DNA from 3 places in the Rhizobium sp. 9140 genome. Region 1 is predicted to be linked to each of the others. Evidence: riboswitches for the same ligand, from Rfam matches in the RefSeq annotation. Region 1 holds a riboswitch; each other region holds the start of a gene.
What was found. Region 1 has a riboswitch for cobalamin ahead of GA0004734_RS13645 (CbtB domain-containing protein). Riboswitches for the same ligand answer to the same signal wherever they lie in the genome.
Positions count from the first base shown of each region.

Region 1 (10,707 bases):
AGACCGCAATCCGCAGTCGCTTCAGGAGACCCTCGCCTACACGCCCGGTACGCGCATCGGCGCCTTCGGCTTCGATCCGCGCTTCGACAGCTTTTCCGTCCGCGGCTTCGATGTCACCTATACCGGCATTTTCCGCGACAACCTGCGCCAGCCGGGCGCGGGCTCCTCGCTCTTCAAGACCGAACCCTACGGGCTCGAAGGCGTTTCGATCCTGCGCGGCCCCTCCTCCGCACTCTACGGCGCATCCGGCGCCGGCGGGCTCTACAACCTCATCACCAAGCGACCGACGATCGAGCCTTTGCGCGAGATCGAGGTGCAATACGGCACGAACCAGCGTTATCAGAGCCAGTTCGACCTCTCCGGTCCGATCAACGAAACAGACCCGGTCTACTACCGCATGACCGGTCTGCTGCGCGATGCCGATACCGAACAGGTTTCCGTTTCCGACGACCGTGCCTATATCGCCCCCGCAATCACATGGAAGCCCGACGAGGACACCAAGCTCACCATTCTCGGCGAATATTCCCGCACGAAATCGGGCGGCACGGCCGCCTATTACAACGATCCGCTGACCGGCAAGGTCACCGACATCTTCGGCGGCAATCCCGACTTCAACGATTCCGTCCAGAAGCAGGCGCGGGTCGGCTACGAGTTCGAGCACCGCCTGAACGACGTCTTCGTCTTCCGCCAGAACGCCCGCCTCTCGACCCTCAACATCGATGCCGATTACGCCTTCGCCTATGCGCCCAACGCGCTCGACCCGACTTTGCTCGACAGCAGCGCCGGCACCTTCGACGAGCGCCTGACGGCGGGCGTCATCGACAACCAGATCGAGGCGAAGTTCGCGACCGGCGCGTTCGATCATACGCTCCTCATCGGGCTCGACTTCCAGAAGCTGCGCTATCGCTCGCTTGACGGCACCGGCACCACCCCGCCGCTCGACACCGCCAACCCGAATGCCGGGCGTGATGTGGACCCGATCCCCTTCTCCACCCGCACCGTTCAGGACCAGTGGCAGATCGGCACCTATGTGCAGGACCAGATCCGCTACGATGCCTGGACGCTGACGCTCGGCGGCCGCTACGACTGGGTCGATACGGACACCGACGACACAGTGCTGGCGAGCGGCGACACGACCACGACGTCGCAGCGCGATAAGGCATTCTCCGGCCGCATCGGCCTGACCTACGAGACGGATTTCGGCCTAGCGCCCTATGCCAGCTACTCCACAGCTTTCTCGCCCAATGCCGGCATCAATCAGGAAACACGGCGGCCCTTCGACCCGACGGAGAGCCGGCAGCAGGAAATCGGCGTGAAATATCTGCTGCCGGACAGCAACACGCTGCTGACAGCCGCCCTCTTCAACATCGATCAAGACAACGGCCTCTATTACGAAGTCGTCAACCTGCCGACGGGTCCTGAAAACATCCAGGTCCAGCGCGGCAAGCTGCGGTCGCGCGGACTGGAACTGGAGGCGACGACCAGCCTCGACAACGGCATCTCGCTGACGGCATCCTACACCTACACGCACATGAAGATCATCGAGGGGCCGGCAGACAGCCAGGGCAATTTCGTCTCCTCAGTGCCGTTGCACATGGCCTCGCTGTGGGCAAATTACGACATGCCGGAAGATACGTTCGCATATGGGCTGGGCGTCGGGGCTGGCGCACGCTTCATCGGCTCGAGCTTCGGCAACGACATCAACACGGTGAAAAATTCGTCGCGGGTTCTGTTCGATGCGGCCGTCCACTACGATTTCGCCGCCATCGACAAGAAGTACGAGGGGCTGAAACTTCAGGTCAACGCCACCAATCTCTTCGACCGGCGTGACGCCGTCTGCTCAGGCGGTTTCTGCTATCGCGATCAGGGCCGCACTGTCATCGGCTCGCTCAAATACAGCTGGTAGGCCCGGATGAACCCAACCCCTCCCTCTCCGCCGAACGATGCCTTCCGGCCGCCGGAACTGAAATCCGTGTTCACCGGCGAGCATGCCTGGTGCGGCGAAAAGATGATGCTGTCACGCGATCTGGAAGGGGCGCTGCCCCTTGCCGGTTTTTTTTCGTCTCCCGCCTTTACCGAAGCGCTCGATCGGTATGCGCAAACCCATGGAGGCAGCGACCAGCGGGCGGTGGCCTCCATGTGGTCGCTCTACTACTTCGCCGGTCTGACGATCCCCTTTATCGTCGCGCGACGGGCCGATTACGTCCTGCCGGTCGATCTCTCCAGCATGACCATCGCGCTCGCCGAAGACGGCCTGCCGCGGGCCTTTGGACTGGAAACCGAAGGCGACTGGAGCGAGGCCGATGCAGCGGACGGCGCGGATGGCTATGTCGTGCCTCTGGTTCACCGCCATCTCGCTGCCGTGATCGCGGCCATGAAAGCGGCCGCCGGTCTGGCACCGAAGCTCGCGTGGAACAATGCCGCCGTCTACATCGACTACGCGTTCAACGCCACGGCCCCGACAAGCGGCAGCGACGCCTGGGCTTCCCGCGCGCTGTTCGAGCAGCCGGTCCTTGCGGACGGTACGGCCAACCCCTTTCGCGGCTGTCTGCGGCATGAACCCGTGGGCGACGAGACCGTCTGTCGTCGCAAGGTCTGCTGCCTGCGCTACCTCCTTCCCGGTATTCCGAGCTGCGGCGCGCTCTGCGCGCTGCCCAGCCAGCGTGGCGAAGGCCCGCAAAGAGGACACTGAGACCCGATGCTTCCCTGCCGCCTGTTCGCCGTTCTCCTCTGTCTGATATCGCTGGTCGCCGCTCTCCCGCCCGGCACGGCAAATGCGTCCACCTATCCGCTGACGGTGACCGACTCCATCGGGCGCACCGTGACGATCCCGGAGAAGCCGAAAGCGATCCTGCTGGGAAGCGGCTTCAATCTCGTCGCCCTATCGCTCATCCATCCCGATCCGGTCAGCCTGCTCGCGGGCTGGTCGGGCGACATGAAGGGCGACAACCCGGAAATCTACGCCGCCTTCGAGAAGCGTTTTCCCGCTATTGCCACGTTGCCCACCATTGGCGATGGCACCGGCGATGGTCTGTCGTTCGAGACCATCCTGTCGCTGAAGGCCGATCTCGCCATCATGGCCAACTGGCAGGCCGATACCGAGCTCGGCAAGCGCGCCATCGACTATCTGGAAAGCACGGGCGTCCCCGTCATCGTGGTGGATTTCAACAGCGATGCGCTGAAGAACACGCCCTCTGCCATGCGGCTGCTCGGCACCGTGCTCGACCGCGAGGCGCAGGCGGATGATTTCGCGACCTTCTACGAGACGCATCTTCACCGTATTCGCGACCGCGTGGCGCAAGCGACCGCCCCCGGGCCGACGGTGCTGATGGATGCCTTCCCCAATCCGGACAAGTGCTGCTACGCCTATGGCACCGGCGGTCTCGGCGCCTTCATCGGGCTTACGGGCAGCCGGAATATCGCGGAAGGTAACCTGCCCGCCCAGGGCGGCATCGTCTCGACGGAATATCTGATCGCTGCCGACCCCGAGGTCTACATCGCCACGGGCTCCCCCGGCGGCACCTACAGCGCTTTCTCCATCGGCCCCGGCGTGCCGGATGAGGAAGCGAGACGGACGCTGGAGCAGGTCATCACCTCCCCTATCCTCGCCAACCTCAAGGCCGTGCGCGACAGACGCGTGCATGGCCTGTGGAATTTCTTCAACGCGGTGCCGCTCAACATTCTGGCAGCAGAAGCCTTCGCCCGCTGGCTGCGGCCCAATCTCTTCACCGATCTCGACCCGAAAACGACGCTTGCCGAGATCAACAAGCGCTTCGCCGCGGTGCCGTTCGACGGCGCCTACTGGATCAGCCTTACGGACTGACGCAGCTCTTCCCGAACATGCAAACGCCAGCGCGGAGTGATCCGGCTGGCGTTTTCATTCGTAGCACCTGGCCTGAAGCTCAGGCAGCCTTCGCCTTGTCCATGGCGGTGGCGTTGACGGCCTTCGACAGCTTCGTCAGGTCGGCGTCGGTCTTTTCTTCCTGCTTCAGCGTCTCGTCGAGCAGCTTGACGGCTTCATCGAGACCGAGCAGACCAGCCCAGGTCTTCAGCGTGCCGTAGCGCGCCATTTCGTAGTGCTCGACGGCTTGCGCCGTGGCCAGCAGGCCCGCATCGACGGCCGGCGAGCCCTTGAATTCCTCAAGAACTTCCTCGCCTTCCTCGATAATGCCTTCGATGGCGGCACAGGTCTTACCGGTGGCACGCTTGCCGAAGATGTCGAAGACCTGCTGAAGGCGTTCAATCTGGCCTTCGGTCTCTTCGCGATGCTTTTCGAAAGCGGCCTTCAGGTCCGGGCTCTGTGCGCCGCGGGCCATCTTCGGCAGCGTCTTCGCAATCTTCTTTTCAGCGTAGTAGACATCCTTGAGCATGTCGTGGAACAGGTCCTCGAGTGCTTTTCCTGCCATTGTTCTATCCTTTCACGGGTCCGCGGGACAGGTTTGTCGCCGCGGTGGTTCAAACGGTGTTTCTGCGGCTGAGGAACTTGGTGATCTCACCTTTGTTCCCGGTTTGATTCACCGCATGCGCTTTCAACCCGACCGTGTCGTCCCTATATATAGGTGCATGGGGAGGCAGTTCATGCTTTGGATTTCGCTCGCGATCGCGAGCCTTGTGGTCGTCGCGCTTGCCGTCTGGGACCAGCGGTTTCGCAAGATGGCCGAGCCGGCGCTTTCGGTGCTCGTCGCCGTCGGCCTCATCAGCGCCTTCGTCGTCTGGTGGACCGACGACAATGCCCGCCCGTCCGAACCTCTGTCGCCGGTCACCGCGGATCAGCCTGTCGCCACGATCGCGGAGAGCCAGGTCCGGTTGGAAAACCTTCAGTTTGAAAAGAGCACACCCGCGAGCAGCTATGTGGTAACCGGCACGGTCCATAATGACAGCACCGCCTTCCTCGACTATTTCACCCTCGACGTCACGCTCGACGATTGCCCGGCCGGCGCCTGCCGCACGATCGGTCGCGACGACGCGCTGATCATCTCCCGCATCCCGCCGGGTCATTCCGCGCCGCTCCGGTCCTCCCTCGTCTTCCCGGCACCACGCACCGGCCCGCCCGAGGCTCCGCAGTGGACCACCGCGATCGTCAAGATCCAGTCCTCCCCTGCCGGTCCGTAACCGATGTTCGAAGCCGATCGCAAAGACCTCGACAGTCGGCGCCGAATGACGGAAACTCGGCAAAACAGACGAGCCGCCCCAGGACAATGCCCATGCCCGAGCCTATGACAGTACCCACCACCTCCGACGATCGCGACCTCGTCATCACCCGCCACATCCATGTCACGCCGAACGCGCTGTTCCGCTGCTGGACGGAGCCTGCTCTTCTCCAGCAATGGTTCGTGCCGAAACCGTGGACGATCGCGGCGGCCGAGGTCGATTTGCGCGTCGGCGGCTCAAACCTCATCGTCATGAGAAGCCCGGAAGGTGAGGAAATGCCCAATCGCGGCGTCTACCTCGAGGTTGTGCAGGATCGGAAGATCGTCTTTACCGACGCCTATATCCACGCATGGACGCCCTCCGAAAAGCCCTTCATGACCGGCATCATCACCTTCGAGCCGGAGGATGGTGGTACGCGCTACACGGCCCGCGTCCGCCACTGGACGAAGACCGACCGCGACGCGCATGAGCAGATGGGCTTTCAAGAGGGCTGGAACCAGTGCGCGGACCAGCTCGCGGCCCTTGCCGCGACCCTCTGATCTGAGACGCAGGCGGACCGGTGCGATTGACAGCCCTTCCGCAGGCGTCATAGTGATGCTCATCAATAGGTTCTCCGGGTGCCACACCATCCGGGGAGTAAATGGGAACGTGACGGGTGGACCCAGTGCGGCACCTCAATCACGGCCGACCCCGCGACTGTAGAGCGGTCAGGGTCTTTCATGCCGGGCGACCGGTAGAAGTCACTGCGGAAACGGGAAACCGGATCTGCGGGAAGGCGAGAAAGACCCGACGGTGCCATTGGGCATCAGACGCCGCGAGCCAGGACACCTGCCGATTGATGCCGGGCATGTCGCCCAAATGAGTGGGACACGTCCCACGTTGCCATCACGGAGGTTGTCATGGCTGTTACCAACGCATCCGGCGTTTCGCTTTCTCTCAATGACCGCATGATTGCGGGTCTCCTTTCCCTGTGCATCGGGGCGTTCCTCGTGTTCGGAGCAGGTCTGGCCAATTCGGCCGTGCTGCACGACACCGCGCACGACGTCCGCCATGCGTTCGGCTTCCCCTGCCACTAGGGTAAACAAGCCCGATCTCCCAAGCGACAGGCGAACGCAAGCCTCGTGACCGGGCCTTGCGTTGCTGACGCCTGCATGCCCGACGCGACCGCCTCTGTGTGACCGCATCGGTCGCGCTGCGCATTGTCGTGCGGATCGATCGGATCATCCCACACCTGCACAGGACGACGGCACGCCGGTAAGGCGTTGCTCCGAAAGGTATAACCATGATCGTCAAGACACTTCTGGCCGCCATCTGCGCCGGCCTCATCGCGGGCCTGTTCATGACCGCCGCGCAGGAACTCCGCGTCGTGCCGCTGATCCTCCACGCCGAAACCTACGAGGGAGAACCTGCCCACGGAACACCCGCGGCACACGAGCATTCCGCACGCGAATCCGGCGCGCTGCTCCAGTCCCTCGCATCCGCGCTTCAGCCGGTAACGCCCGCCTATGCGCATGATGGCGAGGTACACGAGGATGGCGGCATCATGTTCGGTCTGAGCCGCTTCTCCGGGACGCTGATGGCCAATCTGGTGACGGGCGTCGGCTTCGGATTGCTTCTGGGCGGCCTCGGCGTTCTCATCGGCAACCCGCCGACCTTGCGCACCGGCCTCACCTGGGGTGCCCTCGGCTGGCTCTCGGTCCACATGCTTCCGGCTCTCGGCCTTCCGCCCGAACTGCCCGGCTTTCCCGCCGCCGATCTCGGCGATCGCCAGACGTGGTGGCTCGTCACCACGACGCTCTCGGCGCTCGGTCTCGGCCTGATCGCGCTGCGAACGGAAATCGTGGCCAAGGGTGTTGGCCTTGTTCTCCTCGCTCTGCCCCACATCTACGGCGCACCCCAGCCCGGCGATATCGCGAGCCCGGTTCCCGCTGTTCTCGGCGCGGAATTCGCAGTGGCTGCCCTGGCGACGACGCTGGCCTTCTGGCTCGTCCTCGGCATCGTCTCCGGCGCCATCAACGACCGCTTCCTCAAGACGGCATGACAAACATGCTACCCCCTTATCTGGAAGGTCGCATGATCATATGGAGCTTACAGCCACCCACCCGCGAAACCGGCGCGCTTCAGCCCGCGCCGAATGGGAGCCGACTGGCGCAGGAGGTTCCAGAAGAAGCCGGTCCTGTGGTTCTCGATCATCATCAGCAGAATGCCTTGATCAAGGCCGATCCGCCGCGTGTTCATCCAGCCTTCCGCCGTGCGGGCCGGTACGCTCGGATTGAAGCTTCCGATGAAGCCGTCTTCCTCGATCACACCCGGATAGGTCTCAAGGATATGCCGGGTTCCGGAAAGTGCCGCTTTTTCGTCGAACGGCAGGCAGGAAAGGGGCGCCCAAGGGGCCAGCGTCCCGTCATCCGGGCCGAACGGCGCACCACGCGCGGCATAGCCCGAAAAATTCTGCTGGCGACCATCCCGCAGACGACGCGAACGCTCAGGCCCGTCGCAAGCGGTCAGCCCCCAGCAATCCGCGCCGTAACCCACAAAGGACTCCGGGTTTCGCTCCGCGTAGTCACGCTGCAGATCGATGGCGAGGCGGGTGTTCTCGAAGTAATCGCTGTCATGCTCGACCATTGCCGTATCACGGATGCCTCGGAAGTCGATCCAGGCATGGGAGAACAGATGGATGAACAACGGTCCGGCATAGAGGAACGGCTTGCCCAGAGCCTCCCTCCAGTCGCACTGGTTGCCGAAGGCGATGTAGCTGTTGGCCGGGATCGGGTAGGACGGCGAGGACAGCGCCAGCGTGTACAAAATGACCGCCTCGCTATATCCATGCCAGCGATAGGGAAGGAAACCGCTGCGCGGCTTCCAGCCGAGCGCCAGCGTATCCTGCTCGTCCAGCGCCCAAGCCCAGTTGGCACGGGCATAAACCATATCGGCGATGTCCCGGATCTCCTTTTCCGCAGGCGTGTTCTCGGAAAAATATGTACCGACCGTTATGGCGCCGGCGATCAGCAGCGCGCTATCGATCAGCGAGATCTCGCTCCGCCACGCCCGCCGTCCGGTCTTCATATCCAGGAAGTGGTAGTAGAGACCCTTATAGCCGGTGGCCAGCGTGTCGCGGCTCTGCTCGCTGTCGCGCAGAAAGCGCAATGTCGTCAGCGCCCGCTGCGCCGCATCCTCGCGGGACAGCCAGTCGCGCTCGACACCGACGGGGAGCGCCGACAGGCCGAAGCCGGTCGCGGCGATGCTGGCCGGCGAACCTTCCTGCGAACTGTCGGCCACGAGACCCGTTTCCGGATGCGTATACCGCATGAAATACCGAAACGCCCCCAGCTGGAATCTGTCAATCAGCCCGGCGTCGGTCGTATCTTTGAAAAGCATTGCAACTCCTCATGAGCGGGCACGCAGCACGTGCCTCATCTCTTTATCCCTGCGAAATTTCTTTGCTCACCGAGTGTTGAAGCCGAGCAGTCGCTTACCGGTCGCCGCCATCACCCGTTGTGTTAATGTTCGCCTCTACGGTGCGAAGCGGGGATTGGATGACATGATCTTGGCGGGAATTGCATTGCTGATGGGCCTTTCCAGCCACGGCCTCCCATCGGCCCCTTCCACAACCGGCGTAACTCAAATAACGACCATCGCGGCGCTTGGCCGCCGAGACGTGGATGTCGAACTGGTTCTTGCCGTCGATATGTCGGGATCGATGGATCTGGAGGAAGCGCGCATCCAGCGCGCCGGTTACCTCGAGGCCCTACGCCACAAGGCGTTCATCGATGCCGTTCGTGGCGGACTGATCGGCGAGATCGCCATCAGCTATTTCGAGTGGGCCGGCAGCGTCAACGAAAGCTCGCGCGTGGACTGGCATGTGATTGCGAGTGCCGCGGACGCTGCCGCCTTTGCAGACGAGATCGCCGCCCGGCCTGTCACCACCCGCCGTGGCACCTCGATTTCCAACGCGCTGACCTACGCGACGGGGATGATCGACACGAACGCCTTCAACGGCCAGCGCCGCGTCATCGATGTCTCCGGCGACGGTCCCAACAATCTCGGTCCACCGGTTCTGCCCGCCCGGGACATGGCGGTGCGCAGCGGAATCATCGTCAACGGCCTCGCGATCATCATCCGCCCCACCGGTGTCGGCGTCCGGCTCGACCGCTACTACAGCGACTGCGTTATCGGCGGCCCCGGCGCCTTCGTGCTGCCGATCCACAACCCGGAAGACTTCGGCGTCGCCATCCGGCAAAAGCTCGTGATGGAGGTCAGCGGGCGCCAGCCGACGCTTCTTCCCATTCCCGTTGCAAATCCCGCCCCCGTGGATTGCCTGATCGGTGAAAAGCTGCGGCCCGGATTCTTCGACAGGTAAGACGCGTCATCGCACCCGCTTCAAGCCTGCGCCAGGCGCTTCGTCTTCGGCATTCACTGCGTCCGAAATACGCCCGGCTGCGAGACGTCCTGCCACGATTGCTCCTTCGATATAGGTCGGGAAGGACGGAGAGAGTTCGGAACTTGCAAATGCGACACGGTCGACGCCCCGCCGCAAGAGCGCTTCTGCGTCATAAGCCTCGGCATCGACGATGACATCGCTATAGCCACCTCCGCTCCAGCGATCATCCGTCCAGTCGTGCAGAATAACATCGACCGGCTCCGGCGCGTTGTCGCCCAGCAACGCACCCATGCGCTCCCGCACCGTCCGCTCGATGAACGCCGCGCCCCGTGCCTGCCATTCGAGGGCAAGCGGCCCGCCGACGAAGACGACGAAAGCAGCATGCGCGTCACCCTGGCTGACGTCGAAGGCGTAGAGCCCGCTCACATCCTCCCAGGAGACGCCGGACGACACCTCGGGCGACCAGAAGCGCTCGTCGTAGCGCAGCAGGATCTTGATCACGGCCCCGCTCCGCCAGCAGCCGAGCGCCCGGACAAGCGGCTCCGGCAGCGGCGGATGATGGATAATATCGCGCGCACGCACCGGCGGCACGGCGACAAGCACATGTCGCGCGGTCAGCTGCCGTCTGACAGTTTCCACAATGACATGATGCTCATCCCGGTGGATGGCCGAGACAGGCGTGGACAGAAAGACGTGCGGGCGCAGCCGCGCCGCCAGGGCATCGGCCAGCGAGGCGGCGCTGTCCTTCAGGAAATATTGCAGCTCGGACACGTCGGCCGTATTCCGCCGATCGCTATCGACAAGATACCAGAAGGGAATGATATCGGCCGGAAGGCACCAAAGCCCATGCACCATACTGAGAAATTCCCGCTTGGCCTCCTCCGTCGCATCCTGTTCGTCCAGCCAGTCGGCAATGGAAAGACCCGCCAGTGCGGGGTCGGCAGGATCAGCGGCCTCCATCCTTGCAGAGAGGGGATTGTCACGGTGCGATGCGCGTCGCGAAGGTGTCGCCGATACCGTCTTTGCAGCACCTTTCCAACGGCTCTCGACCATCTCCAGCCGGGCCTCCCGCACGAGCGTCATTACCTCCGGCATGTCGTCGCAGATGAATTGCCCGCCGGCATCCCGCCGCGTCCCATCCGGTGTCTCGAACGAGCGGACGCGTCCGCCGACGT
Region 1 is NZ_FJUR01000001.1:2,905,814-2,916,520, forward strand. It holds gene GA0004734_RS13615 (TonB-dependent siderophore receptor) at 1-1,906, shown strand, start outside; gene fhuF (siderophore-iron reductase FhuF) at 1,913-2,692, shown strand; gene GA0004734_RS13625 (ABC transporter substrate-binding protein) at 2,699-3,823, shown strand; gene GA0004734_RS13630 (YciE/YciF ferroxidase family protein) at 3,903-4,406, opposite strand; gene GA0004734_RS13635 (hypothetical protein) at 4,579-5,112, shown strand; gene GA0004734_RS13640 (SRPBCC family protein) at 5,205-5,690, shown strand; cobalamin riboswitch at 5,741-6,002, shown strand; gene GA0004734_RS13645 (CbtB domain-containing protein) at 6,051-6,227, shown strand; gene GA0004734_RS13650 (CbtA family protein) at 6,434-7,192, shown strand; gene GA0004734_RS13655 (glucoamylase family protein) at 7,240-8,529, opposite strand; gene GA0004734_RS13660 (DUF1194 domain-containing protein) at 8,696-9,511, shown strand; gene GA0004734_RS13665 (flavin monoamine oxidase family protein) at 9,518-10,707, opposite strand, start outside.

Region 2 (10,707 bases), 210 kb from region 1:
ATGAGATTGTTGCAGACGGCGAGCGCGTCGCTCTCCGTCTTGTCGAACAGGGTCGCCGCCTGCCGGGCGTTCATGTTCGGCTGGAGGAAGTCGTTCGGGAGCTTGATGTAGTCTTCAATGCCCTTGCCGGCGGCATCCTTTTCCACCGGGCTTGCATAAACCTCGGGAATAAGGATGACGCCGCCATAGCGGTTGGTGTCATCCACGACGATGGCGCGCTGGGCCGAGCCGAGCGGGAATTCGGCTTTCAGCTCGTCCAGTGTCGCCTTCGCGTTGATAGTGCGGACATCGGGCCGCATCAGCCGCCCCACGGTCAGGTTGCGGATCCAGCCGACATCGTGGGCGCTGCGAATGCTTTCGCCGCGCAGATGGAAGCGCCACGTGGCGAACGAGTAGCCGAAGGTGGTGCGCACGACCAGCGACGAGGTGATGACGGCCGCCAGCACCAGCGTGGTGATCGGGAAGTCGCCGGTGATCTCCAGCGCGAGAAACGTCATCGTCAGCGGCCCTCCGATAATGGCGACCGCAAGCGAACTCATGCCGACCACGGCATAGATGACCGGCGTCAGCGTGGTGTCGCCAAAGACGTAAGGTACGACGCCGGCAAAGACCTTGCCGAGCAATGCGCCCATGAACAGCGAGGCGAAGAACAGCCCGCCGCGAAAGCCCGAGCCGATCGAGACCGCGGTTGCGACCGACTTCATCAGGAACAGGCCGATCAGCATGGCGAAGGGCGTGGCGTGCGCGAGGTTCAGATGCAGGGCGCCGTGACCGCCGGAGAGCACCTGCGGCGAGATGGTGGCGAGCAGCCCGACGACGACACCGCCGATAGCGGGGCGCAGCGGCGCGGGGATGTCGCTCTTGCGGGCGACCTCTTCCGTCAGCGACACGCCCTTCATGATGAGAATGGCGACGCCGGCGCAAAGCGCGCCGAGGAGGATGGCCGGCACGTAGTCTCCGGGGACGACATCGCCGAATGCGCCGATGTCGATGGTGAATTCTTCGCCCCAGAGCAGGCGCGTCACGAGGTTGGCGACCAGCGCGGAGACGACGACCGGGGTCAGCGAGGCGATGGTGTAGGAGCCGATGATCAGCTCGAAGGCGTAAAAGGCGCCCGTCAGCGGCGCGTTGAAGGCCGCCGCGATAGCACCCGCCGCGCCGCAGCCGAGCAGCGTGCGCAGATCGTTGCGCCGTAATTTCAGATTCACACCGATCTTCGATGCAAGACCGGAGGCGAGCTGCGTGTAGCCGGCCTCCAGACCGACCGACGCGCCGAAACCATTGGAGACGAGGTTCTGCACCGCGACGACGATGCTGTCGGTCAGGGACATCCGCCCCCCGTGCAGCGCATTCGCCTCGATCGGGTCCACCATCGCCTTCTTACGCCAGAGCGCAAGGCCCATCATGATTAGGCCCAGCAGCAGTCCGCCGACGATCGGCGCCATAAGAATGGCGATCTGGCCCTTGAGGTCGGCGGAACTGACGCGCTCATATTCTGAAATACCGAAGATCAGCTTGTGCAGCTGCAACGAGATGAAGCTCATGGCGATGACGGCGAGCCCTGAGGTCAGGCCGACGACGATGCCGGCGACGAGCAGCCCGACCTCGCTGCGCCGGGCGAAGATGCGCCATTCCGAAAAGGTGACGGATTTCCGGGCCAGGCGCTTCACGCGGGCAAGGGTCAGGGACTTCAGGATGTCGGGCATGTCAGGCTCGATCTCGTCGGGCGTCTCCAGGGGTGAAACGCGATGGATCTTCGGGTCGGGCGATGGGGCCGACATAGCGCGGATGATTGACTTGATCCAGCGACGCGCCTAATCTTATCGGCATGGATGGTTCCCGTGCGGCGCGTGTCGTTCGGGAGTAAATGGGAATGCGAAGGGATGGACCCATACAGGGCATCCTCATCGCAGCCGACCCCGCGACTGTAGAACGGTCAGGGTTCGCCATCCGGTCTCGTCCGAAGGGCGACGGACCATGCCGCGTGGTGCGGCTGGCGTCACCAGACGGGCAGGGCCGGAAAAGCCACTGAAACAGCGATGCGAGCAACCGGGGTCGGACGCCTCTTTATCTACGAATCGTCCACCTCTTCGACATCGACCCGACGGTCAAACGCCGGGCAACCTGTTTCGGGAAGGCGAGGCGAACCCGTTCTCAGGGCTTTCGCCCTGCGTGACGCCGTGAGCCAGGAGACCTGCCAGCCACACCGCGCCGCATCCTCATGATGCTGCGTTCCAGCGCCAGCACGGAGGTTGTCGTGGCACACGAGACGTTCGCCCACCGGGTTTTCCGGGCCGGCGGTTTTTACCCATGCCCGTCCGGTGTATACCGGAGCCGCAGGCTGCCTTCGCTTCCATGGAACGGGAGCAGCGGGATAGCCGCGCGCGCATGACATCTCCCCTTCACGGTGCCACACTCGTGCTTGGCGGCGCACGCTCCGGCAAGTCGAACTTTGCCGAGCGGCTGGCTGTGGAAACGGGTCTTGTCCGGCATTACATCGCCACGGGCCGCGCCTTCGATGACGAGATGCGCACGCGGATCGACACCCACAGGACGTCGCGCGGCGATCTCTGGACGACGCATGAGGAGCCGTTCGATCTCGTTGGCCGTCTCTCGGTCATAGACGCCGTCGGCTGCGTCGTTCTTGTCGATTGCCTGACGCTCTGGGTCACAAATCTCATGCTGGAAGAGCGCGATGTCGCGGCGGAATCGGAGCGGCTCGTCGCCAGCCTTTCGGCGCTTCGCGCCTCCGTCATTTTCGTTTCCAACGAGGTGGGCCTCGGCATCGTGCCGGATAACCGCATGGCGCGGGACTTCCGCGATCACGCCGGCCGGCTCCACCAGCAGGTCGCGGCGCAGGCACGCGACGTCTATTTCGTGGCGGCAGGACTGCCGCTCAAGATGAAGGGTTAATCCATGACATTTTCAAAGACCGGCGACCGGACAAACCCGGGCGCCAAGATCCCCGCGACCGTCATCACCGGCTTTCTCGGTGCCGGCAAGACGACGATGATCCGCAACATTCTGGAAAATGCGGAAGGCCGGCGGATCGCGCTGATCATCAACGAGTTCGGCGATCTCGGCGTTGACGGCGACGTCCTGAAGGGCTGCGGCGCCGAGGCGTGCAGCGAGGACGATATCATCGAGCTGACCAATGGCTGCATCTGCTGCACGGTGGCGGATGATTTCATTCCCACCATGACCCGCCTTCTGGAGCGGGACGGACGCCCCGACCATATCGTCATCGAAACCTCCGGCCTTGCACTCCCTCAGCCGCTGATCGCCGCGTTCAACTGGCCGGATATCCGCACGCAGGTGACGGTGGACGGCGTGATCACCGTGGTGGACAGCGCCGCCGTCGCCGCCGGGCGCTTTGCCGACGATCACGACAAGGTGGATGCCGCGCGCGCGCAGGACGACAATCTCGACCACGAGAGCCCGATCGAGGAGCTGTTCGAAGACCAGCTGACCGCCGCCGACCTCATCGTCCTCAACAAGACCGACCTCCTGGATGCAGCCGGCATCGACGCCGTCCGCCGCGAGGTCGCTTCGCGCACGATCCGCAAGCCGATGATGATCGAAGCCGCCAACGGCGCGGTGCCGGCCTCCGTTCTGCTCGGCCTCGGCGTCGGCACGGAGGACGATATCGCCAACCGCAAGTCCCACCACGAGATGGAGCATGAGGCCGGCGAGGAGCACGACCACGACGAGTTTGCCAGTTTCGTTGTGGAACTCGGCCCGATTTCCGATCCCGCAGCCTTCGTATCGCGGCTGAAGGACATCGTCTCTGCGCATGATGTCCTGCGGCTGAAGGGCTTTGCGGATGTTCCCGGCAAGCCGATGCGGCTTCTGATCCAGGCCGTGGGAACGCGGATCGATCCCTATTTCGACCGTGCATGGGCAACCGGTGAAGCCCGCCGCACGCGTCTCGTCGTCATCGGCCTTCACGATCTCGACGAGGCGGCGGTGCGTGCTGCCATCGTCGCGTCTGCGGCATAAGACGGACGGGATTGGCGGCGGATGCATCTTCTTCTTGCGCAGAAAGGCACGATCTCGGACGGGGACGAGGCCATCGATCTCGGTCAGTCGCCGGGCGAGATCCTCTTCCTCTCCGCCGCCGATACGGAGCTTTCCGCCATCGCCAGCGCCTGCAAGGCCGAACCCGACGGGCGGACCCTGCGGGCGGCAAGCCTCCTCTCGCTGAAGCACCCGATGTCGGTCGATACCTATGTCGAGCGTACCGCGCGGCATGCAAAGCTGATAATCGTACGGGCACTCGGCGGCGCTTCCTATTTCCAGTATGTGTTGGAAGCCCTTCACGCCACGGCCGTGACCCATAGAGCAAAAATCGCCGTGCTCCCCGGTTATGACAAGCCGGATCCGGCGCTCGATGCCTATTCCACCGTGTCCGCAGACGATCGGGCGGCGATGCTCGCCTATTTCACCGAGGGCGGCCCTGAGAATATGCAGCGGTTCCTTGCGTATGCCCATGCACTCGTCGATGACGGCGAGCGGCCGGCGGCGGCAACGCCGCTGTTGCGGGCCGGCATCTGGTCGCCGCACGAGGGTATCGTCGGCGCGGAGAACTGGGGGCGAACGCACGCCGGAAGTCAGCCGATCGTGGCGCTCTGCTTCTACCGTGCGCTCGTCCAGTCCGGCGAGACACGACCTGTTGCAGCCCTGGTCGAGGCCCTTTCGGCCGAGGGCATGCGGGTTCTCCCGGTTTTCGTCTCCAGCTTGAAGGATGCCCTGTCCGTCGGCACGGTCGAGGCGATCTTCGCGCGGTTCACGCCGGATGTCGTTCTCAATGCCACGAGCTTTGCCGTTTCCGCCCCGGGCGGCGATCACAAGGGGACCGTGCTCGATGCCGGCGGCGCGCCGGTGTTGCAGGTCCTGTTCTCCGCGTCGACACGGCAGGCATGGGAAAGCTCGTCGCAGGGCCTGATGGCGCGCGATCTCGCGATGAACGTCGCGCTTCCCGAGGTGGATGGACGCATTCTCTCCCGTGCCGTCTCGTTCAAGGCGGCGGCGATCTACGACGAGGCGGTCGAGACGAATATCGTCGGGCATGCGCCCCTGGCCGACAGGGTCGCGTTCGTCGCAAAGCTCGCGGCAAACTGGGCGCGCCTGAACCACACGCCGCCGGCCGAGCGCAAGGTCGCCATCGTTCTCGCCAACTATCCGAATCGCGATGGCCGTCTCGGCAACGGCGTCGGGCTGGACACGCCCGCCGGCACCATCGGGGTGCTGCGCGCGATGGCGAAGGCGGGGTATCCGGCGACCGAGCTGCCCGCAGACGGCGATGCGCTGATCCGCTATCTCATGGAAGGCCCGACGAACGCGGCGCGTGACGGGCGGCATATTCGCGAGACGCTGTCTTTCAACGATTACAACGCGTTCTTCGCAACACTTCCCGAAAAGATTCAAACCGAGGTCACGGCACGCTGGGGCGATCCCTCGCGCGACCCTTATGCCGATGGCGACCGCTTCGCGCTGCCGCTTGCGCGTCTCGGCGGCGTGCTCATCGGCATCCAGCCGGCGCGCGGCTACAATATCGACCCGAAGGAAACCTACCATTCGCCGGACCTCGTGCCGCCGCATGTTTATCTCGCCTTCTATGCGTTCCTGCGCCAATCTTTCGGCGCCCACGCCGTCATCCATATGGGCAAGCATGGCAATCTCGAATGGCTGCCGGGCAAGGCCCTGGCGCTGTCGGAGACCTGCTACCCGGAAGCGGTGTTCGGCCCGCTGCCGCATCTCTACCCGTTCATCGTCAACGATCCCGGCGAGGGAAGCCAAGCCAAGCGCCGGACATCGGCCGTCATCATCGATCACCTGACGCCGCCGCTGACCCGCGCCGAAACCTATGGCGCGCTCCGCGATCTCGAAGGTCTGGTCGATGAATATTACGACGCCGCCGGTGGCGATCCCCGGCGCCTGCGGCTGCTCTCCAACCAGATCCTGCATCTCGTCCGCGACATCGGGCTCGATGCGGATGCCGGCATTGCCGAGACGGATGGCGAGGAGGCGGCGTTGCAGAAGCTCGACGCCTATCTCTGCGATCTGAAGGAAATGCAGATCCGCGACGGCCTCCACGTCTTCGGCGTGTCGCCCGAAGGGCGTCTCCTGACCGACCTGACGCTGGCGCTCGCCCGTGTGCCGCGCGGCAGCGGCGAGGGCGGCGATGCCAGCCTGCAACGGGCGATCGCGCGCGATTGCGGGCTCGTCAACGGGGAGGGCGCGGATAGGACGGCGTTCGACCCGCTCGACTGCGCACCGGCCACGCTCTGGCAGGGCGCGCGCCCGCCGCTTCTTCTGGCTGCGAGTGACGATCCATGGCGCAGCGAAGGCGATACCGTCGAGCGAATCGAATTGCTCGCGGCAAAGCTGGTCGGCGGCGAGATGGCCTGCCCGCACGGCTGGGCGGCGACGCGCGCCGTTCTCGATGCCGTCGAGGCGCGGCTGAGGCCATCGTTGATTGCCTGCGGGCCGGCGGAGATCGCCGGTCTCATGGCCGGTCTCGACGGTCGGTTCGTGGCGCCCGGGCCTTCCGGCGCGCCGACGCGGGGGCGGCCGGACGTGCTGCCCACAGGGCGCAACTTCTATTCCGTCGATAGCCGCGCCGTGCCGACGCCGGCCGCTTTCGAACTTGGCAAGAAATCGGCCGATCTCCTCATCCGGCGCTATTTGCAGGATCATGGCGCGTGGCCGACGGCGCTCGGCCTCACCGCCTGGGGCACCTCCAACATGCGCACCGGCGGAGACGATATCGCGCAGGCGCTGGCACTCATCGGCGCGAAACCGCTCTGGGACCCGATGTCACGACGCGTCACGGGCTACGAGATCGTTCCCCCGGCGCTTCTCGGCCGCCCACGCGTCGATGTTACGCTGCGCGTCTCCGGCTTCTTTCGCGATGCCTTCCCCGAGCAGATCGCGCTGTTCGACAGCGCGGTACGTGCCATCGGCGCGCTGGAAGAAGACGACGAGGACAATGCCATTGCGGCCCGCATCCGCCGCGAGAGCGCGGAATGGCGCGAAAAGGGCCTGAGTGCTGCGGATGCCGAACGCCGCGCCTCCTACCGCGTCTTCGGCTCCAAGCCCGGCGCCTACGGTGCCGGGCTGCAGGCGCTGATGGACGAGAAGCGCGGGCCGGAACGCTCCGAGCTTGCCGACGCCTATCTCACCTGGGGCGGCTATGCCTATGGCGCGCATGCCGAGGGTCGGGATGAGCGGGAGATGCTGGAGACGCGTCTTGCTTGCGTGCAGGCCGTGGTGCAGAATCAGGACAACCGCGAGCACGATCTTCTCGACAGCGACGACTACTACCAGTTCGAAGGCGGCATGAGCGCTGCCGTAGAGCATCTCTCCGGCACGCGGCCTGTGATCTACCACAACGACCATTCCCGCCCGGAAAAGCCGGTCATCCGGTCGCTGGAAGAGGAAATCGGCCGCGTCGTGCGCGGGCGGGTGGTCAATCCGAAATGGATCGCCGGCATGATGCGGCACGGCTACAAGGGCGCTTTCGAGATGGCGGCGACCGTCGATTATCTTTTCGCCTTCGCTGCGACCACAGGCGCTGTCCGCAGCCAGCATTTCGAGGCGGTCTATCAGGCCTTCGTGCTGGACGATGCCGTGCGCGCCTTCATGGAGGAGGCCAACCGCCATGCCTTCCGCGATCTGGCAGCCCGGCTGACCGAGGCCATCGACCGGGGATACTGGCAGCCGCGCTCCAACTCGGCACGATTCGCGCTTTCAAACAGCCTGACGCTCAGGGCGTCGTGAGAACCCCAAGGGACGAGATATGACCGAGGAAACACCGGCCGCCGAGGTCGATCTGGAGCGTCACGCCATGAAGATGGCGAAGAAGAAGGTCGCACGCGAAAAGATCATGGCGACGAAGACCGACGGCAAAGGCCTCATCATGGTCCACACCGGCAAGGGCAAGGGCAAGACCACCGCCGGCTTCGGCATGATCTTCCGCCACATCGCCCACGGCATGCCGTCCGCCGTCGTGCAGTACATCAAGGGTGGATGGGAGACGGGGGAGCGGACGCTGATCGAGACGCATTTCCAGCATCTCTGCCGTTTCTACACGCTTGGCGAAGGCTTCACATGGGAAACGCAGGATCGCGCCCGAGATGTGGCGATGGCGCAGAAGGCGTGGGAAACCTCCAAGGAACTGATCCGCGATCCTGCCAATTCGATGGTCCTGCTGGACGAGATCAACATCGCCCTGCGATACGACTACATCGATATCCACGAGGTCGTGCAGTTCCTGCGGGAGGAAAAGCCGCCAATGACGCATGTGGTGCTGACCGGCCGCAATGCGCGCGAGGAACTGATCGAAATCGCTGACCTTGTGACCGAGATGGAACTCGTCAAGCACCCGTTCCGCTCGGGCATCAAGGCACAGGTGGGCGTCGAGTATTAGATTCCCAGCCAGACCCGAACCGGATTCATCGGATCGGCGAGCAGGCGTATGGCGAGTGCGATGCAGGTGACGACCAGCAGCGGCTTGATGATTTTGGCGCCGCGCTTCATGGCGAAGCGCGAGCCGACCTGCGCACCGGCAAACTGCCCGACGCCCATCATCAGCCCGACCTTCCACAGCACGACGCCATACCAGGCCAGCACGAGGAAGCCGCCGATATTGGAGCCGAAATTGAGGAGCTTGGTATGCGCCGTCGCCTTGAGGACGCCGAAGCCGGCAAGCGCAATGAAGGCCAGCATGAAGAAGGAGCCGGTGCCGGGGCCGAAGATGCCGTCGTAAAAGCCGATGGCAGGCACGATGGTGAGGCCGAACACGAAGGGCGTGATGCGCTGGGCGCGGTCGAGATCCGCCACGTTCGGCTTCAGCGCGAAGTAGAGCGCGATGCCGATGAGCAGGAACGGCAGCACGGCGCGCAGCACATCGCCGGGAACCACGGTCGCCACCATGGCGCCGATCCCGCCGCCGGCAAGCGACAGGAGCGCCATCGGCAGCTGGCTCTTCAGGTTCACATGGCCGGCTCTGGCATAGGCAAGACTGGCCGAGCCCGAGCCGAACAGCGACTGGAGCTTGTTGGTGCCGAGCGTTTCCAGCGGCGGCAGGCCGGCCAGCAGCATGGCCGGCACGGTGATCATGCCGCCGCCGCCAGCGATGCTGTCGATGAAGCCGGCGACGAACGCTGCAAGGAAAAGGAAAAGGAGCAGATGAAACGCGAGATCGTGCACGATGGACCTTGGGCCGTGTCGCCGGCAGAGGGTGTTCCGGGAAGCGCGCGCTCCGGGCGCAGGCGCAGACGCTCTTTGGCAGAGCCGGCGGACAAAGGAAAGGGCCGGCGGGGAGGCAGGATGCCGGTGACGGGTATGCTTGCGCCGTGTTCCCGGTCTTTCCTTTCGCATCCGGTCCCGCAACCCGTCTCGCATCGCGCGCTCGACCGTTGCTGCGGGAACCGAAAGGGCGGATTTTGTCATGGCGTCTTCATAAGCAATTCCGATCTGCGCAAATCTCTTGTAAAAGACCCCGAATGCGACGGCGCCCGGTTCGGGCTGAAAACGCGTCCGGTGCGGCCGACCCTGATCGGGGGCTCATGCCGGAGCTGTCGAGGCCTCGGCCGGGGAGAGATCCCCAGCCGCTCGGCGTCTGCGCGACCATGGCCTGCGGTGTCGGTATCGACCGCCGCATCGCTGCGGGATCTGGAACGCGGCTTCCTGTCCGGCCTTTTCAGGCGCAGGTGGCGTGCAGCGGAGAGCGTGGAATGACGATGAGCGGTGAGACGACGGGGTGCGGGCTTGTTCTCGGCCTCGGCTGCCGGCCGGGGTCATCCGCCGCCGAGGTGCTCGATCTCGCGCGGGCCGTGCTGGCGGAGGCCGGCTATCCCGCACTGCCACTCCACGCCGTCGCCTCGCTCGATGCCCGCGCCACGGAGCCCGCCATCCTTGCCATTGCCGATGCTTTCGCGGTTCCGCTCCTGACATTCAACGCCACCCGGCTGGAAGAGGAGACGCCGCGCATCGTGACGCCGTCGGCGGACGTTTTCCGCCTGACCGGATGCCACAGCGTTGCGGAGGCATCCGCCCTTGCCGCTGCCGGTATCGGCGGGCGGCTCGTGGTGGCAAAGCGCGCGTCTCGACAGGCGACCGCTGCCGTCGTGGAAACCTTTTCGAAACAGCTGTTTGCCGCCGCGTCTTCAACTGGTTTGGCGACAGCTTCCCAGAATGATTCATCCTTTGCAGCCCTGGAGTTGGCGGGATGAGCGTTTTCCCCTTCGAAGGCCTGCCGCTGATGGCGCCCGGCGCGGTCTGGCTGGTCGGGGCGGGGCCGGGCGATCCTGGCCTGCTGACGCTGCATGCGGTCAACGCCCTGCGGCAGGCGGATGTGATCGTGCATGATGCGCTGGTGGATGCCGCCTGCCTGTCTCTTGCGCGGCCCGGCGCCGTTCTGGAATTCGCCGGCAAGCGCGGCGGCAAGCCCTCGCCGAAGCAGCGCGACATCTCGCTGCGCCTCGTGGCTCTCGCGCAGGAGGGCAAACGCGTGCTGCGGCTGAAGGGTGGCGATCCCTTCGTGTTCGGTCGCGGGGGCGAAGAGGCGCTGGTGCTGGTCGAGCACGGCATTCCCTTCCGGGTCGTACCCGGCATTACTGCGGGTATTGGCGGTCTCGCCTATGCCGGCATCCCCGTCACCCACCGCGATATCACCCATGTCGTCACCTTTCTCACCGGCCA
Region 2 is NZ_FJUR01000001.1:2,692,541-2,703,247, reverse strand. It holds gene GA0004734_RS12730 (chloride channel protein) at 1-1,706, opposite strand, end outside; cobalamin riboswitch at 1,817-2,217, shown strand; gene cobU (bifunctional adenosylcobinamide kinase/adenosylcobinamide-phosphate guanylyltransferase) at 2,389-2,913, shown strand; gene cobW (cobalamin biosynthesis protein CobW) at 2,917-3,999, shown strand; gene cobN (cobaltochelatase subunit CobN) at 4,021-7,782, shown strand; gene cobO (cob(I)yrinic acid a,c-diamide adenosyltransferase) at 7,802-8,431, shown strand; gene GA0004734_RS12705 (TSUP family transporter) at 8,428-9,213, opposite strand; gene GA0004734_RS12700 (cobalamin biosynthesis protein) at 9,741-10,238, shown strand; gene cobA (uroporphyrinogen-III C-methyltransferase) at 10,235-10,707, shown strand, end outside.
Region 2: it holds a riboswitch for cobalamin, as region 1 does, so the genes downstream of both, cobU (bifunctional adenosylcobinamide kinase/adenosylcobinamide-phosphate guanylyltransferase) here and GA0004734_RS13645 (CbtB domain-containing protein) in region 1, are expected to answer to the same signal.

Region 3 (10,707 bases), 1.3 Mb from region 1:
CCACGGCGATGCATGCCGCGACGGCGCCAATCGTCGCGGTCGCGATCGCGATACTGAACAGGCTCGGCTGCGTTTGCCGTCTGGACGGGCTTCTGGACCGGGATCGGAACCATGGCCTGGACGGGCACGAACGATGTGACGAAAAGCGCTGCGGAAAGACCTGCGGCCGAAAGGAGCTTGGCGTTGAAGAGACCCATTGTTTCCTCCGTGGATTTTTATTGAATGGCCGCGAGGGGCACGGCATTCACTGGTCTGACAACGGGCAGAATCGTCATTGGTTCCCTCTGTGACGAACACATGACGCGTGCCGGCGGCCAAAATTAACGTTGCGTTAACCCTGTGAGCGCAGCATTGTGCGCATGCGACACATCGCCCGAACCATTGCCGGCGCGCTTACTCCCTCCCCTTTCGGGCGAGGTTCGGTCGTGGCGCTAGGCCTTCTACTGGCGCTGGGCGCCGTGTTCTCACCGCAGTCCGGCCTTGCCGTCGATCTGGAGCCCTGGAAGACGCCGGAGCCGGCGCTGGTCATCGATGCCTATGAGTTGAATATCGTCGACTGGCAGGAGATGCTGAAGGACAAGCGGATCGCGGGTTTCGTCTCGAAAGCCTCCGACGGTCTGCCGGAGAGCTTCTCCTGCACCGGCGACCACAAGGGTGATACGTTCGCGCACTGCAAGACGATGTGGCGGAAATATGCGGTCAGCCGCGAGCTTTACCAGACCCGGCGCATGGTGGCGCGGGCAAGCGGGCTGTTGTGGGGTGCCTATCACCTGGCGCGGCCCGGCAACCCGATCGAGCAGGCCAACCACTTCCTCGACTATGCCGAACCCGCAGCCGACGAATTGATGGTGCTCGACATCGAGGGTATCGACCCCGACAATTTCATGTCGCTCGAAGATGGCGAGATCTTCGCGCAACACATTAAGACGCGCACGGGTCGGTATCCGATGCTCTACACCAACCACTCCACCGCTCGCCACATCGCCGACAACCGCGCGCTTTACCCGATCCTCTCGCGCCTGCCGCTCTGGTACGCCCGCTACAAGCCGGGCATTCGCAACGTCTTCCCGATGGGCAACTGGGACAGCTACGCGCTCTGGCAGTTTTCCTCCGGCGCCAACTGCAACAAGCGCCGCTGTCCCTACCGCATCAGTGGAACCCTGCCCGATATCGACGTCAACGTGGCGCCGATGGATGCCGCGCGGCTGAAGGTGGAATGGGCCAAGGGCGAACTGCTGCCGGAAAAGCCGCTGCCGCCGGAGCCCGCACCAACCCTCGGCCCGCCGGTCATTATGCTCGTCTCAGCCGATGGCACCCGCCCGGCCTGCATCGGAACGCAAGCGACCGGCGTGGACGCGATGACGACCTCCTCCATTAGCGTTCGGGGCGCGCGGATCGCCTTGCGCTAGACTGCTGTCAAGCTGCGGCACGTTATCTGGAGGCGCGGTTTCCCCACAACCGGGAAGGCATCAGGGCGTCTCGCCGCTCACGCCTCGATTTGCACATCCGTGAGCGGACGCGAGCAGCAGGCGAGGATGTAGCCTTCCTCGATGTCCTCGTCGAGGATGCCGCCATTGTGGCTCATGTCGACCTCGCCGGAGATCTTCATGACGCGGCAGGTGCCGCAGAGACCGCTTTCGCAGGCGGCGCCGATGCGCACGCCGGCGGCGCGGGCGGTCTGGAGCACGGTCTGGCCGGGGATGCATTTCGCTTCCTTGCCGGCCATGGTGAAGATGACGGTGGGGGCGACGATCGGCTGGTCGCTATCGGCCTCGCCGGCAGCGTCGCCCGCACCGGCGCGAACGGCGAGTTCATCGACATTCGGCGCTGCGGCGGGCTGGAAGCTTTCCTCGTGGTAGCGGGCCATGTCGAACCCGGATGCCTGCAGCAGTTCGCGCACGCCGCGCATGAACGGTTCAGGACCGCAGCAGAACACCGTGCGGCTCATGAAGTCGGGCGCGAGCAGCGCCACCTTGGTAGCGTCGATGCGACCGCGCAGGCCGTGCCAGCCATGGCGGGGTTCGTGACCCTCAACGACGAAGCCAAGCGACAGGTTGGGCATGCCGGCAGCCAGTGTTTCCAGTTCGGCGCGGAACAGCAGATCGTCCGGACGGCGGGCGCAGGAGACGAAGGCGACATCGGTCTGCGGCGCGCAATCGGAAAACCAGCGCGTCATCGACATCATCGGCGTGATGCCGGAACCCGCTGAGACGAAAAGGTACTTCTCGCCGGGATAGCGCACGAAGGAGAAGTCACCGAGCGGGCCGAACGCCTTCAGCGTCATGCCCGGGCGCAGGTTCTCGAACATCCAGCGTGTGCCGATCGAGGTCGCCTGCGCCTTCACCGTGACGGCGATGGAGAAGGGGCGCGAAGGCGTCGAGGACAGCGTATAGGTCCGCATGACCGGATCGTCGGCCGTCACCGGGATTTCGAGCGTGACGAACTGGCCCGGCAGGTAGCGGAACCAGCCGTCGCGATCCGACTTGAACACGAAGGTCATGACGTCGGGCGCCTCGAGCGTCACCGCGATGCATTCGAGCAGGTGCTGGCGATCGTTCCAGGGCTGGAGTTCGTCGAAGTGACGGAACGGCGATACGACTGTCATGCGACCTTGGCTCATGTCAGGCCACGCGCACGAGCGGCGCGCGGACGCCGGTCAGGCGCTCCTGCATGAATTTCGTGTACCATTCGACGAACTGCATGACGCCGCCTTCGTGCTCGGGGGAATAGGGACCAGGCTCATAGGCCGGCGAGCGGATGCCGAAGGCGTTTTCCTCTACGATCTGGCGGTCTTGATCGTTGGTCTCGGTCCAGACATGCGTCAGTTCCTCGAGATTGTAATCGACACCCTCGACGGCATCCTTGTGGACCAGCCATTTGGTGGTGACCTGCGTCAGTTCGGGGCCGAGCGGCAGCACGCGGAACGTGATGGCGTGGTCGGCGAGCACATGGTTCCAGGTGCTCGGGTAATGGAACATCAGCAGCGTGCCGATATGGCTCTGGGGCACGGCGTCGGACAGGCGGCGCTTGACGGCGCGGGCGCCGGACATGGTGTAGCTCTCGGCATCCTGAATGAGCGGCATGCGCGCGACGCGGAACTGGCCCGTCGGATCGATGCGGAATTCGCTCGGCAGGCCGGCGGCTTCGCAGCGACTCCAGTGCTCGAAAATGACCGGATCATCCTTGGCACCCTGAACGCCGGTGGCCGAAGGGGCTTCGGGATAGGTGCGGCAAAGCTCCGGGTGGTTGCTGGCGCAGTGATAGCACTCGCGGTTGTTTTCCCAGACGAGCTTCCAGTTGCCCTTCTCCACGATGGTGCTCTCATAGGCGACCTTCGTGTCCTTGAGATTGTGCGGCGCGAGGTAGGACGTGACCATGTCGCGCACGGGCGCAAAATCCAGCGGCTCGGCCGCTAGGCTGACGAAGATATAGCCGGCAATCGTCTCGCAGGCGACGGGCTTCAGGCCGTGTGCGGATTTGTCGAAGTCCTCGCCCATCTGACGGGCGAACATCAGCTTGCCGTCCAGTTCGTAGGTCCAGTTGTGATAGGGACAGACGAGCCGCGCCGAGGCACCCTTGGCCTGCGTGCAGACGCGCGAACCGCGGTGGCGGCAGGCATTGTGCAGGGCATGGATGGCGCCCTGGCGGTCGCGGGTGACGACGACGGGATAGTCGCCGATCTGGACCGTGAAGTAATTTCCGGCCTTGGGGATCTCGCAGTCATGGCCGATGAACAGCCAGTCCTTGTACCAGATCTCCTCCATGTCGAGCTTGTAGAGATCTGGATCCGTGTAGAATGCCTGCTCGAGGCTGTGGGTCTCGCGCCGGTTCCGGAGCGTGCGGAGTACTTCGCTGCGAAAATCCATGTTCCCGTTCCTTATTTAAACCCGGCAACCCGCCGCACCACGACATTCACATCAAAGTCCGTCACATCGTCGCCAAGACAGGTGTCCGGGCTCAGGGGCTGGGCCAGGCCGATCCGTGACAAGGATCGCCGGCTTCATGCTCCACCACCGTTGCGGGCGCAGCGCCCGGTTCCGACCGGCTTCCCAATAATGTGTCCGGATCCCTTTGAAACCAGCGCCTTGAGCCTCTCACTCTAACGCCGCGCCGGCCGATTTCAGAGGCCAAGAAGCGACACGCGATTTGAGAAAGACGACACGCGCATTTGCGGGCCATTTTTGCGACTTCGTGCGTCGATCCTTCAAGATAAACAAGACGATGCGAGACATTTCGGCAGATGTCGCTTTCCCGGTCAGGCCGATGCGTCGTTGCCGGGTGCGCATTTGCGACATCGAGGCGTGCGCCCCTGCTGCCTGCCCCAAGGCGAATGGCCGGATGACGCAAGCCTCGCGCCATGGCCGGCCCGTAAGACCATGCAAAAGGAAGATCATCCATGCTGGACCAGACCATGGCCAACCTGCGCTACTTCGATGATGCCAAGGCTCCCCAGGAACCACGCGGGGGCGTGTACACGGATTACCTGCGCACCGGCCGGATCAACCGCGCGACATCCGAGGCGCGCGCCGCAAAGCGCTACCTGACGCACAAGGAAGTGGCCGAACGGACGGGCCGCAAGCTTGAGGCCGCCGGCACGCTCGCCTACGACCGTATCAGCGGCTTCCACGCGTCTATCCGCTTTCCCAAGATGATCTTCCACCGCACGCTCGATGGCAGCCCGCATCTCGGCTACTGTCATGTGACGGCGGCGCGCACCAAATTCGCGGACTATGACGATGTCCGCTGGTCGTTCTACATGGCCAACTTCTTCTGCGAAATCGGCAAGGACGAACATTTCTTCGACGATGTCCGCCGCGGATATTCGCGCATGTATTTCGCCGTCGCGATGGACCTCGACCGCGAGCAGGGCAAGCTCGTGATCAACCGGACCGTTCGCGACGGCGGCCTCCTCTTCCGCACGCAGGACCCGAAGACGGCCTTGAAGAACGTGCTGATGCTGGGCGCCCGCAACGACGCCCTGCGCACGATCATCCGCGCGCTCTGAGACGCTTTGCAGCCGTTATCGTTTTGCACTAAGACTGCCGCCTCAATGGGCGGAAGCGCGAGACGCATGGCAGAGATCATCGAGACGACCCTCGACCGGGTGCGGGCGCTGGAGCGCGCCGTGGATGTGCTCACGCGGGGCCGGCCGATCGCGCTGCCGACGGAGACCGTTTACGGGCTTGCGGCCGATGCGACGCGGGCCGATGCGATTGCCTCGATCTATGAGGTCAAGGGCCGGCCGCGTTTCAACCCCCTGATTTCGCATGTGTCCGATATGGAGATGGCCGCGCGCCACGGCCTGTTCGATCCCGTATCGCGCCGTCTGGCGGAAGCCTTCTGGCCGGGGCCGCTGACGCTGGTGGTGACGCGTGCGCCCGGAGCCACCGTGCATGCGCTGGCCACGGCCGGGCTCGACACGCTCGGCCTGCGGATGCCGGCCGGCTTCGCGCGCGAGGTCATCGCCGCCTTTGGCAAACCGCTGGCGGCACCCAGCGCCAACACCTCGGGGCGCATCAGCCCGACGATGGCCGCGCATGTGGCCGACGATCTCGGTTCCGCCATCGACCTCATTCTTGACGCCGGACCGGCGGGCATCGGGCTCGAATCGACCATCGTCAAGGTGGAGAACGGGCGGCTTCGCCTGCTGCGTCCCGGCGGGCTGGACGCGGCCGACATCGAGACTGTGGCCGGTCAGCGGCTTTTGCGGCAGGATTCAGCGGGTGCCACTTTGGAGGCGCCGGGCATGCTCGCCTCGCATTATGCGCCGGGTGCCGCCGTGCGTCTGGATGCGACGGATGTGCGGCCGGGGGAGGCCCTGATCCGCTTCGGGGGGACGGCCCTTTCCGGCGAGGCGGCGGCGGTGATCGTGCTCGATCTCAGCCCGTCCGGCAATCTGCGGGAAGCCGCCGCCAATCTCTTTTCCTATATGAAGCAGGCGGACGCCACGGGCGCCCGGACGATCGCCTTTTCCGCCATTCCGAGCCAAGGCCTCGGCGAGGCCATCCGCGACCGGCTGGAGCGCGCGGCGGCACCCCGCTGACACTGCCATCCTGAGAGCATCGACATGACCAACACCGTCCCCTCGCCCGATCTTGTCCAGCGCTTCGTCGATCTCGTCGGCGGCCATGCGGAGGTGGGGTCTGCCGTCCAGGATCGCTATCTGGTGGAGACCCGCGGGCTCTATCGCGGCACGACGCCGGCGGTCTTGAAGCCCGGCAGCGTGGCGGAGGTCTCCGCGACCCTTAAGCTTGCCAGCGAAACCGGCGTCGCCATCGTGCCGCAGGCGGGCAATACCGGCCATGTCGCCGGGCAGATCCCCCGCACGGGTGCTGCCGACATTCTCCTGTCGCTGGAGCGGATGAACCGCATTCGCGACGTCGATCCGGTCGGCAATGTCATCGTGGCGGATGCCGGCTGCATTCTCGCCGATATCCAGATGGCAGCCGACCGGGTGGACCGGCTGTTTCCGCTGTCGCTCGGCTCGGAAGGCTCCTGCCGGATCGGCGGCAACCTCTCCACCAATGCGGGGGGAACGGCCGTGCTCGCCTATGGCAACATGCGCCAGCTGTGCCTCGGCCTCGAAGTGGTGCTGCCGACCGGCGAGATCTGGGACGGGCTGCGCCGCCTCAAGAAGGACAATACCGGCTATGATCTGCGCGATCTCTTCATCGGCGCGGAGGGAACGCTCGGCGTCATCACCGGTGCCGTGCTGCGGCTGTTTCCCAAGCCGCTCGGCCACGAGGTGGCGCTTGCAGGCCTTCGCACAGTCGAGGATGCGCTGGCGCTGTTCGAACGGGCGTCCACGCTCTGCGGGCAGACGCTGACCGGGTTCGAGCTGATGCCGCGCATCGGCATCGATTTCTCGGTGCGCAACATTCCCGGCGTCACGGACCCGATGGCGACGGTGCATCCCTGGTACGTGCTGATCGATATTTCCAGCGCCGACAGCGCGGAAAGTGCGGGGCGCACGATGGAGGCGCTGCTCTCCGGCGCTATCGAGAACGGGCTCGTGGACGATGCCATCGTCGCCTCCAGCGAGGCGCAGCGAAAGGCGCTCTGGCACATGCGCGAGAGCCTGTCGCTGGCGCAGCGGCCGGAAGGCGGGTCGATCAAGCATGATGTTTCGGTGCCGATCGCCAGCATTCCCGCCTTCATGGCAGAGGCCGATGCGGCCGTGATGGCGGCGATCCCCGGCGCGCGGATCTGCTCCTTCGGCCATATGGGCGACGGCAACATCCACTACAATATTTCCCAGCCCGTCGGTGCCGACAAGCAGGCATTCCTCGAACGCTGGCGGGAGATGAACGCGATCGTGCACGGCATTGTGCTGGCCCATGGCGGCTCGATCTCCGCCGAGCATGGCATCGGCCAGTTGAAGCGCGACGAGCTGGCGGAGGTGCGCCACGGCATCGAGATCGACCTGATGCAGCGGATCAAGCATGCCTTCGACCCGGCCGGAATCATGAACCCGGACAAAGTGTTGCAGATCAAGCGATAGAGCCCGCGGCGGCCGTCGTCCTCAGCCACCCATACGCAATTGCGAGATGGCGAGCAGCGATTCGCTGCTGATGCCGCCGCTTCCGGCCGTCGAGTTAAAGATCGCCAGCGCCGGAGACGTGTCCGTGTTGTTCTCGACATCATAGAGTGCGGTAAAACGCTTCATCAGCTTTTCGAGCTTTTCCGGATCGCGCAGATCCTTCACGTCCAGGACGCGCTTGATGTATTCCGACTGGACATCGACGTTGGCACTGCTCATCTCTTCGGGGATGCTGTAGGCCGTCCGCACCACCTGCATCAGGGCATTGTCGGCGAGGATGTCGAAGGTGGAGCCGATACCGGGCGCCATGCGGCGGAAGTAGAGCGCGAGACGGACGCCGGCATTGTCCTCGCCCTTCTGCTCCTCGAGCGTCTGGTTAAAGTAGAGATCCTGCGTTTCCAGAAGACCGCGGCGTGTCTGGATCTGGTTTTCCGGCGGGCGCACCGTCTTGCCGGTCGCATCGAAGTTGAAGGAGGCGACGAGCGCTTGGTAGCGCGGATCGGCCTCCGTGTTGATGAAGCTCTTCGGGTCGGACACATCCGATGTGAAGACCTTCTTCAGCTCGTCCTTCTTCACCGTCGTCGGATCGATGCCGGTTGCGATCAGGATGAAATTCGTCATGCGCGGATCTTTCAGGAGATCGTCGAGCGTTTTGACCTTCTCCATCTGCGCGGCGTAGTATTTGGCCTCGGTCGTCGCGTCGGTCTTGTCCTTCTCCGTGCCGAACTGGCTCTTGGCCACCACATAGGCCTTGGAGATCTGCAGGATTTCGGACTCCGACTGCGCAAGCTTCGGCGCACCGACCTTGCCGTCGGCCTTGAAGTTGAAGGCGTTGGTCAGTTGGACGTAACGGTCGTCCTTCAGCGTGTTGACGTAGCTCTTCGGGTCGTTCACGTCGCTGGTCAGGATCCTGCGCAGCTCGCGCGCGGTCTTGCCTTCGTTCTCCAGTCCGAAAGCCGAGAGCGCGACCTGCACGCCCTTCGGGTTGCTCAGCAGCGCATCGACGGTGGTGATCGTGCCGATCAGCGTCTTGTAGGCGGAGATCAGGGATTCGTCCGTCGCATCCGCCGCATCGTTGTAGCGGTTCATGTAGTTTGCCGAGGCCGCACTTTTCTGCGCCGCCGTCTGGGGTGCGTCGCCGGCCGCCAGCGTTCCATCCGGCTTGAAGTTGAAGCCGGCAGCCAGCGCCTTGTAGGCGGCGTTGTTTTCCGCCCCTGTCGTATTGGCATAGCTCGCGGGATCGTTGAGGTCGCTGGTGATGATGGCGTTGAGCACGCTCGAACCCGTTCCGCGCGGAATGCCGTAGGCGGTGATGATGAAGGAACGCATGCGGCTGTCGGCAAGCAGGTCCGTCGCGGTCGTGAAATCGTTGACGTGCGCCTCGAAATAATCCGTGTTGATCAGCGCCCCGGTGCCCGTGAGGCGCGGTGCGGAAGCGAAGTAAAGCTCACGCATCGAGGCCTTGTCGGCATCACCCACAAGGGGGGTCGCGGACGGTGCGGTGCCGTCGGCGTTGAATTTGAAGGCCGTTGCCATGGCCTTCAGATTGATGGCTAGGGTGCCCGCATAGTCCAGCTGCGCATATTCCGACGAGAGCGCCGAGACGTTGGCCGCCGTCTGGGAAAAGGGCGGCAGTTCAGCGTTGCGGGCATCGTAGATCGCCTGCTGTTCATTGATCTTCGCCTGGATGGCCGGCTGGTCGGCGCCGGGCTGCGACAGGCTCGCGGTCAGCGACGCGATCTGCGCGGACGCGCTGGAGCGCTCGTCGTATTTCACGAGCGTCGCCCGGATCTCGGCTCCGCGAACGGACAGCGCGTCGGCGGCGGTCTGTTGCAGCGTATTGACGTAGCTCGCGGGGTCGCTGATGTCGCTCGTCAGGGCCTGGCGCACCTGCGTGAAATCGAAACTGTCGGGCTTCAGCCCGAAAAGCGGGAAGGCATAGTCGCGCAAACGCTCGTTCTGCAGGAACTGATCGACGGTCTGGATATTGCCGCCCGCGGTCATTGCGTTGAAATAGTTCACCTCCGTGTTCATCGCGCTGTCGGCATTGGCGATATTGGCGTTGTAGAGACCGATCAGCGCATCTTCCTGCGCCCCGGTCTGTGCCACGGTGGTCGACTTGTCGAAGCTGAAGGCCATCGCGAAATTGCGATAGCGATCGTCGCTCAGCTTGTTGGCATAGCTGGCATCGTCGTTGAGGTCGCTTTCCAGCACCTTGCGCATGAACGCCTTGGCGTAGGTCATGTCCTCGAGGCCGTGGGCCTTCATGGCGTAGGAATAGAGCCGGTAGTCGTCGAGGAAGGCATCGACGGTCGTGACCTTGCCGATGTTCTCCTTGTAATACTGGGTATCGCGCTCGACCATCTTCTGCTGGGAGATGCGATTGATGCTCTCCTTCATGTCTCGAACGACGAGATTATAGTCGAGATAGGTCGATGCCATTTGCCGCCCCGTTGCCTTGACGTCTGCTGCTTGCCGCCGCCGCGCGCACGCGCCGAAGGGCACGCGCCGGCAAGCTGCGGCCATGTCGCTTCACCATGACCGCTGCTGCTTGCGCGAGGCTTTTTGCGGAGAATGCGAGGCTGCGCGTTGACGTGTTCTAAACCGTAATGCGTCGGCTTTTGCTAACCATCGGGGAATGCAAAGTTTTTTAACCGCGAATTTTAAGCGGTCTCAAACAGCCGCCGCCTATGTTGACCTCCATAGAAGACGAAAACGTCTCGATGAGAAAAGACCGGAAACCGGCTCTCAAGGGTAAAACAAGGGCGAAATGACATGCTGAAAACCGTTTCTCAACCTGCATGGGTCGATACCGAACTGCGGCTCGATCCGAAGCGTTTCCCGCAACATGCCAGCTTTGCGCTGCCGGGCGCCCGGAGCAATGTGACGATCAGCCTCGACGAGCGCGGCGCCGTGATGCGTAAGGTTTTGCCGTCAAGCGGCCTGCCGCTGTCCATCGCGCTGCCGGCGCGGGCCTTCAAGGGCGTTGCCGCCCGTGCCATCGACCATGGCGATGGCGAGGTGACGGTGACGCTGGAACTGCACCATGACGATCCGGACCTGTGCGTGCCCCTTCTCGTCGCACACGACCTCTCCGACATCGCCGCCGACTGGCGCGCCTGGTCGGAAGCCTATCGCATTCCGATGCTGATGGTGGAAGCCGACGG
Region 3 is NZ_FJUR01000001.1:1,565,007-1,575,713, reverse strand. It holds gene GA0004734_RS07305 (BA14K family protein) at 1-197, opposite strand, end outside; gene GA0004734_RS07300 (glycoside hydrolase family 25 protein) at 360-1,409, shown strand; gene GA0004734_RS07295 (hybrid-cluster NAD(P)-dependent oxidoreductase) at 1,487-2,605, opposite strand; gene GA0004734_RS07290 (aromatic ring-hydroxylating oxygenase subunit alpha) at 2,622-3,866, opposite strand; cobalamin riboswitch at 3,925-4,103, opposite strand; gene GA0004734_RS07285 (DUF6656 family protein) at 4,412-5,005, shown strand; gene GA0004734_RS07280 (L-threonylcarbamoyladenylate synthase) at 5,072-6,043, shown strand; gene GA0004734_RS07275 (FAD-binding oxidoreductase) at 6,068-7,501, shown strand; gene GA0004734_RS07270 (DUF1217 domain-containing protein) at 7,523-9,982, opposite strand; gene GA0004734_RS07265 (DUF6101 family protein) at 10,316-10,707, shown strand, end outside.
Region 3: it holds a riboswitch for cobalamin, as region 1 does, so the genes downstream of both, GA0004734_RS07290 (aromatic ring-hydroxylating oxygenase subunit alpha) here and GA0004734_RS13645 (CbtB domain-containing protein) in region 1, are expected to answer to the same signal.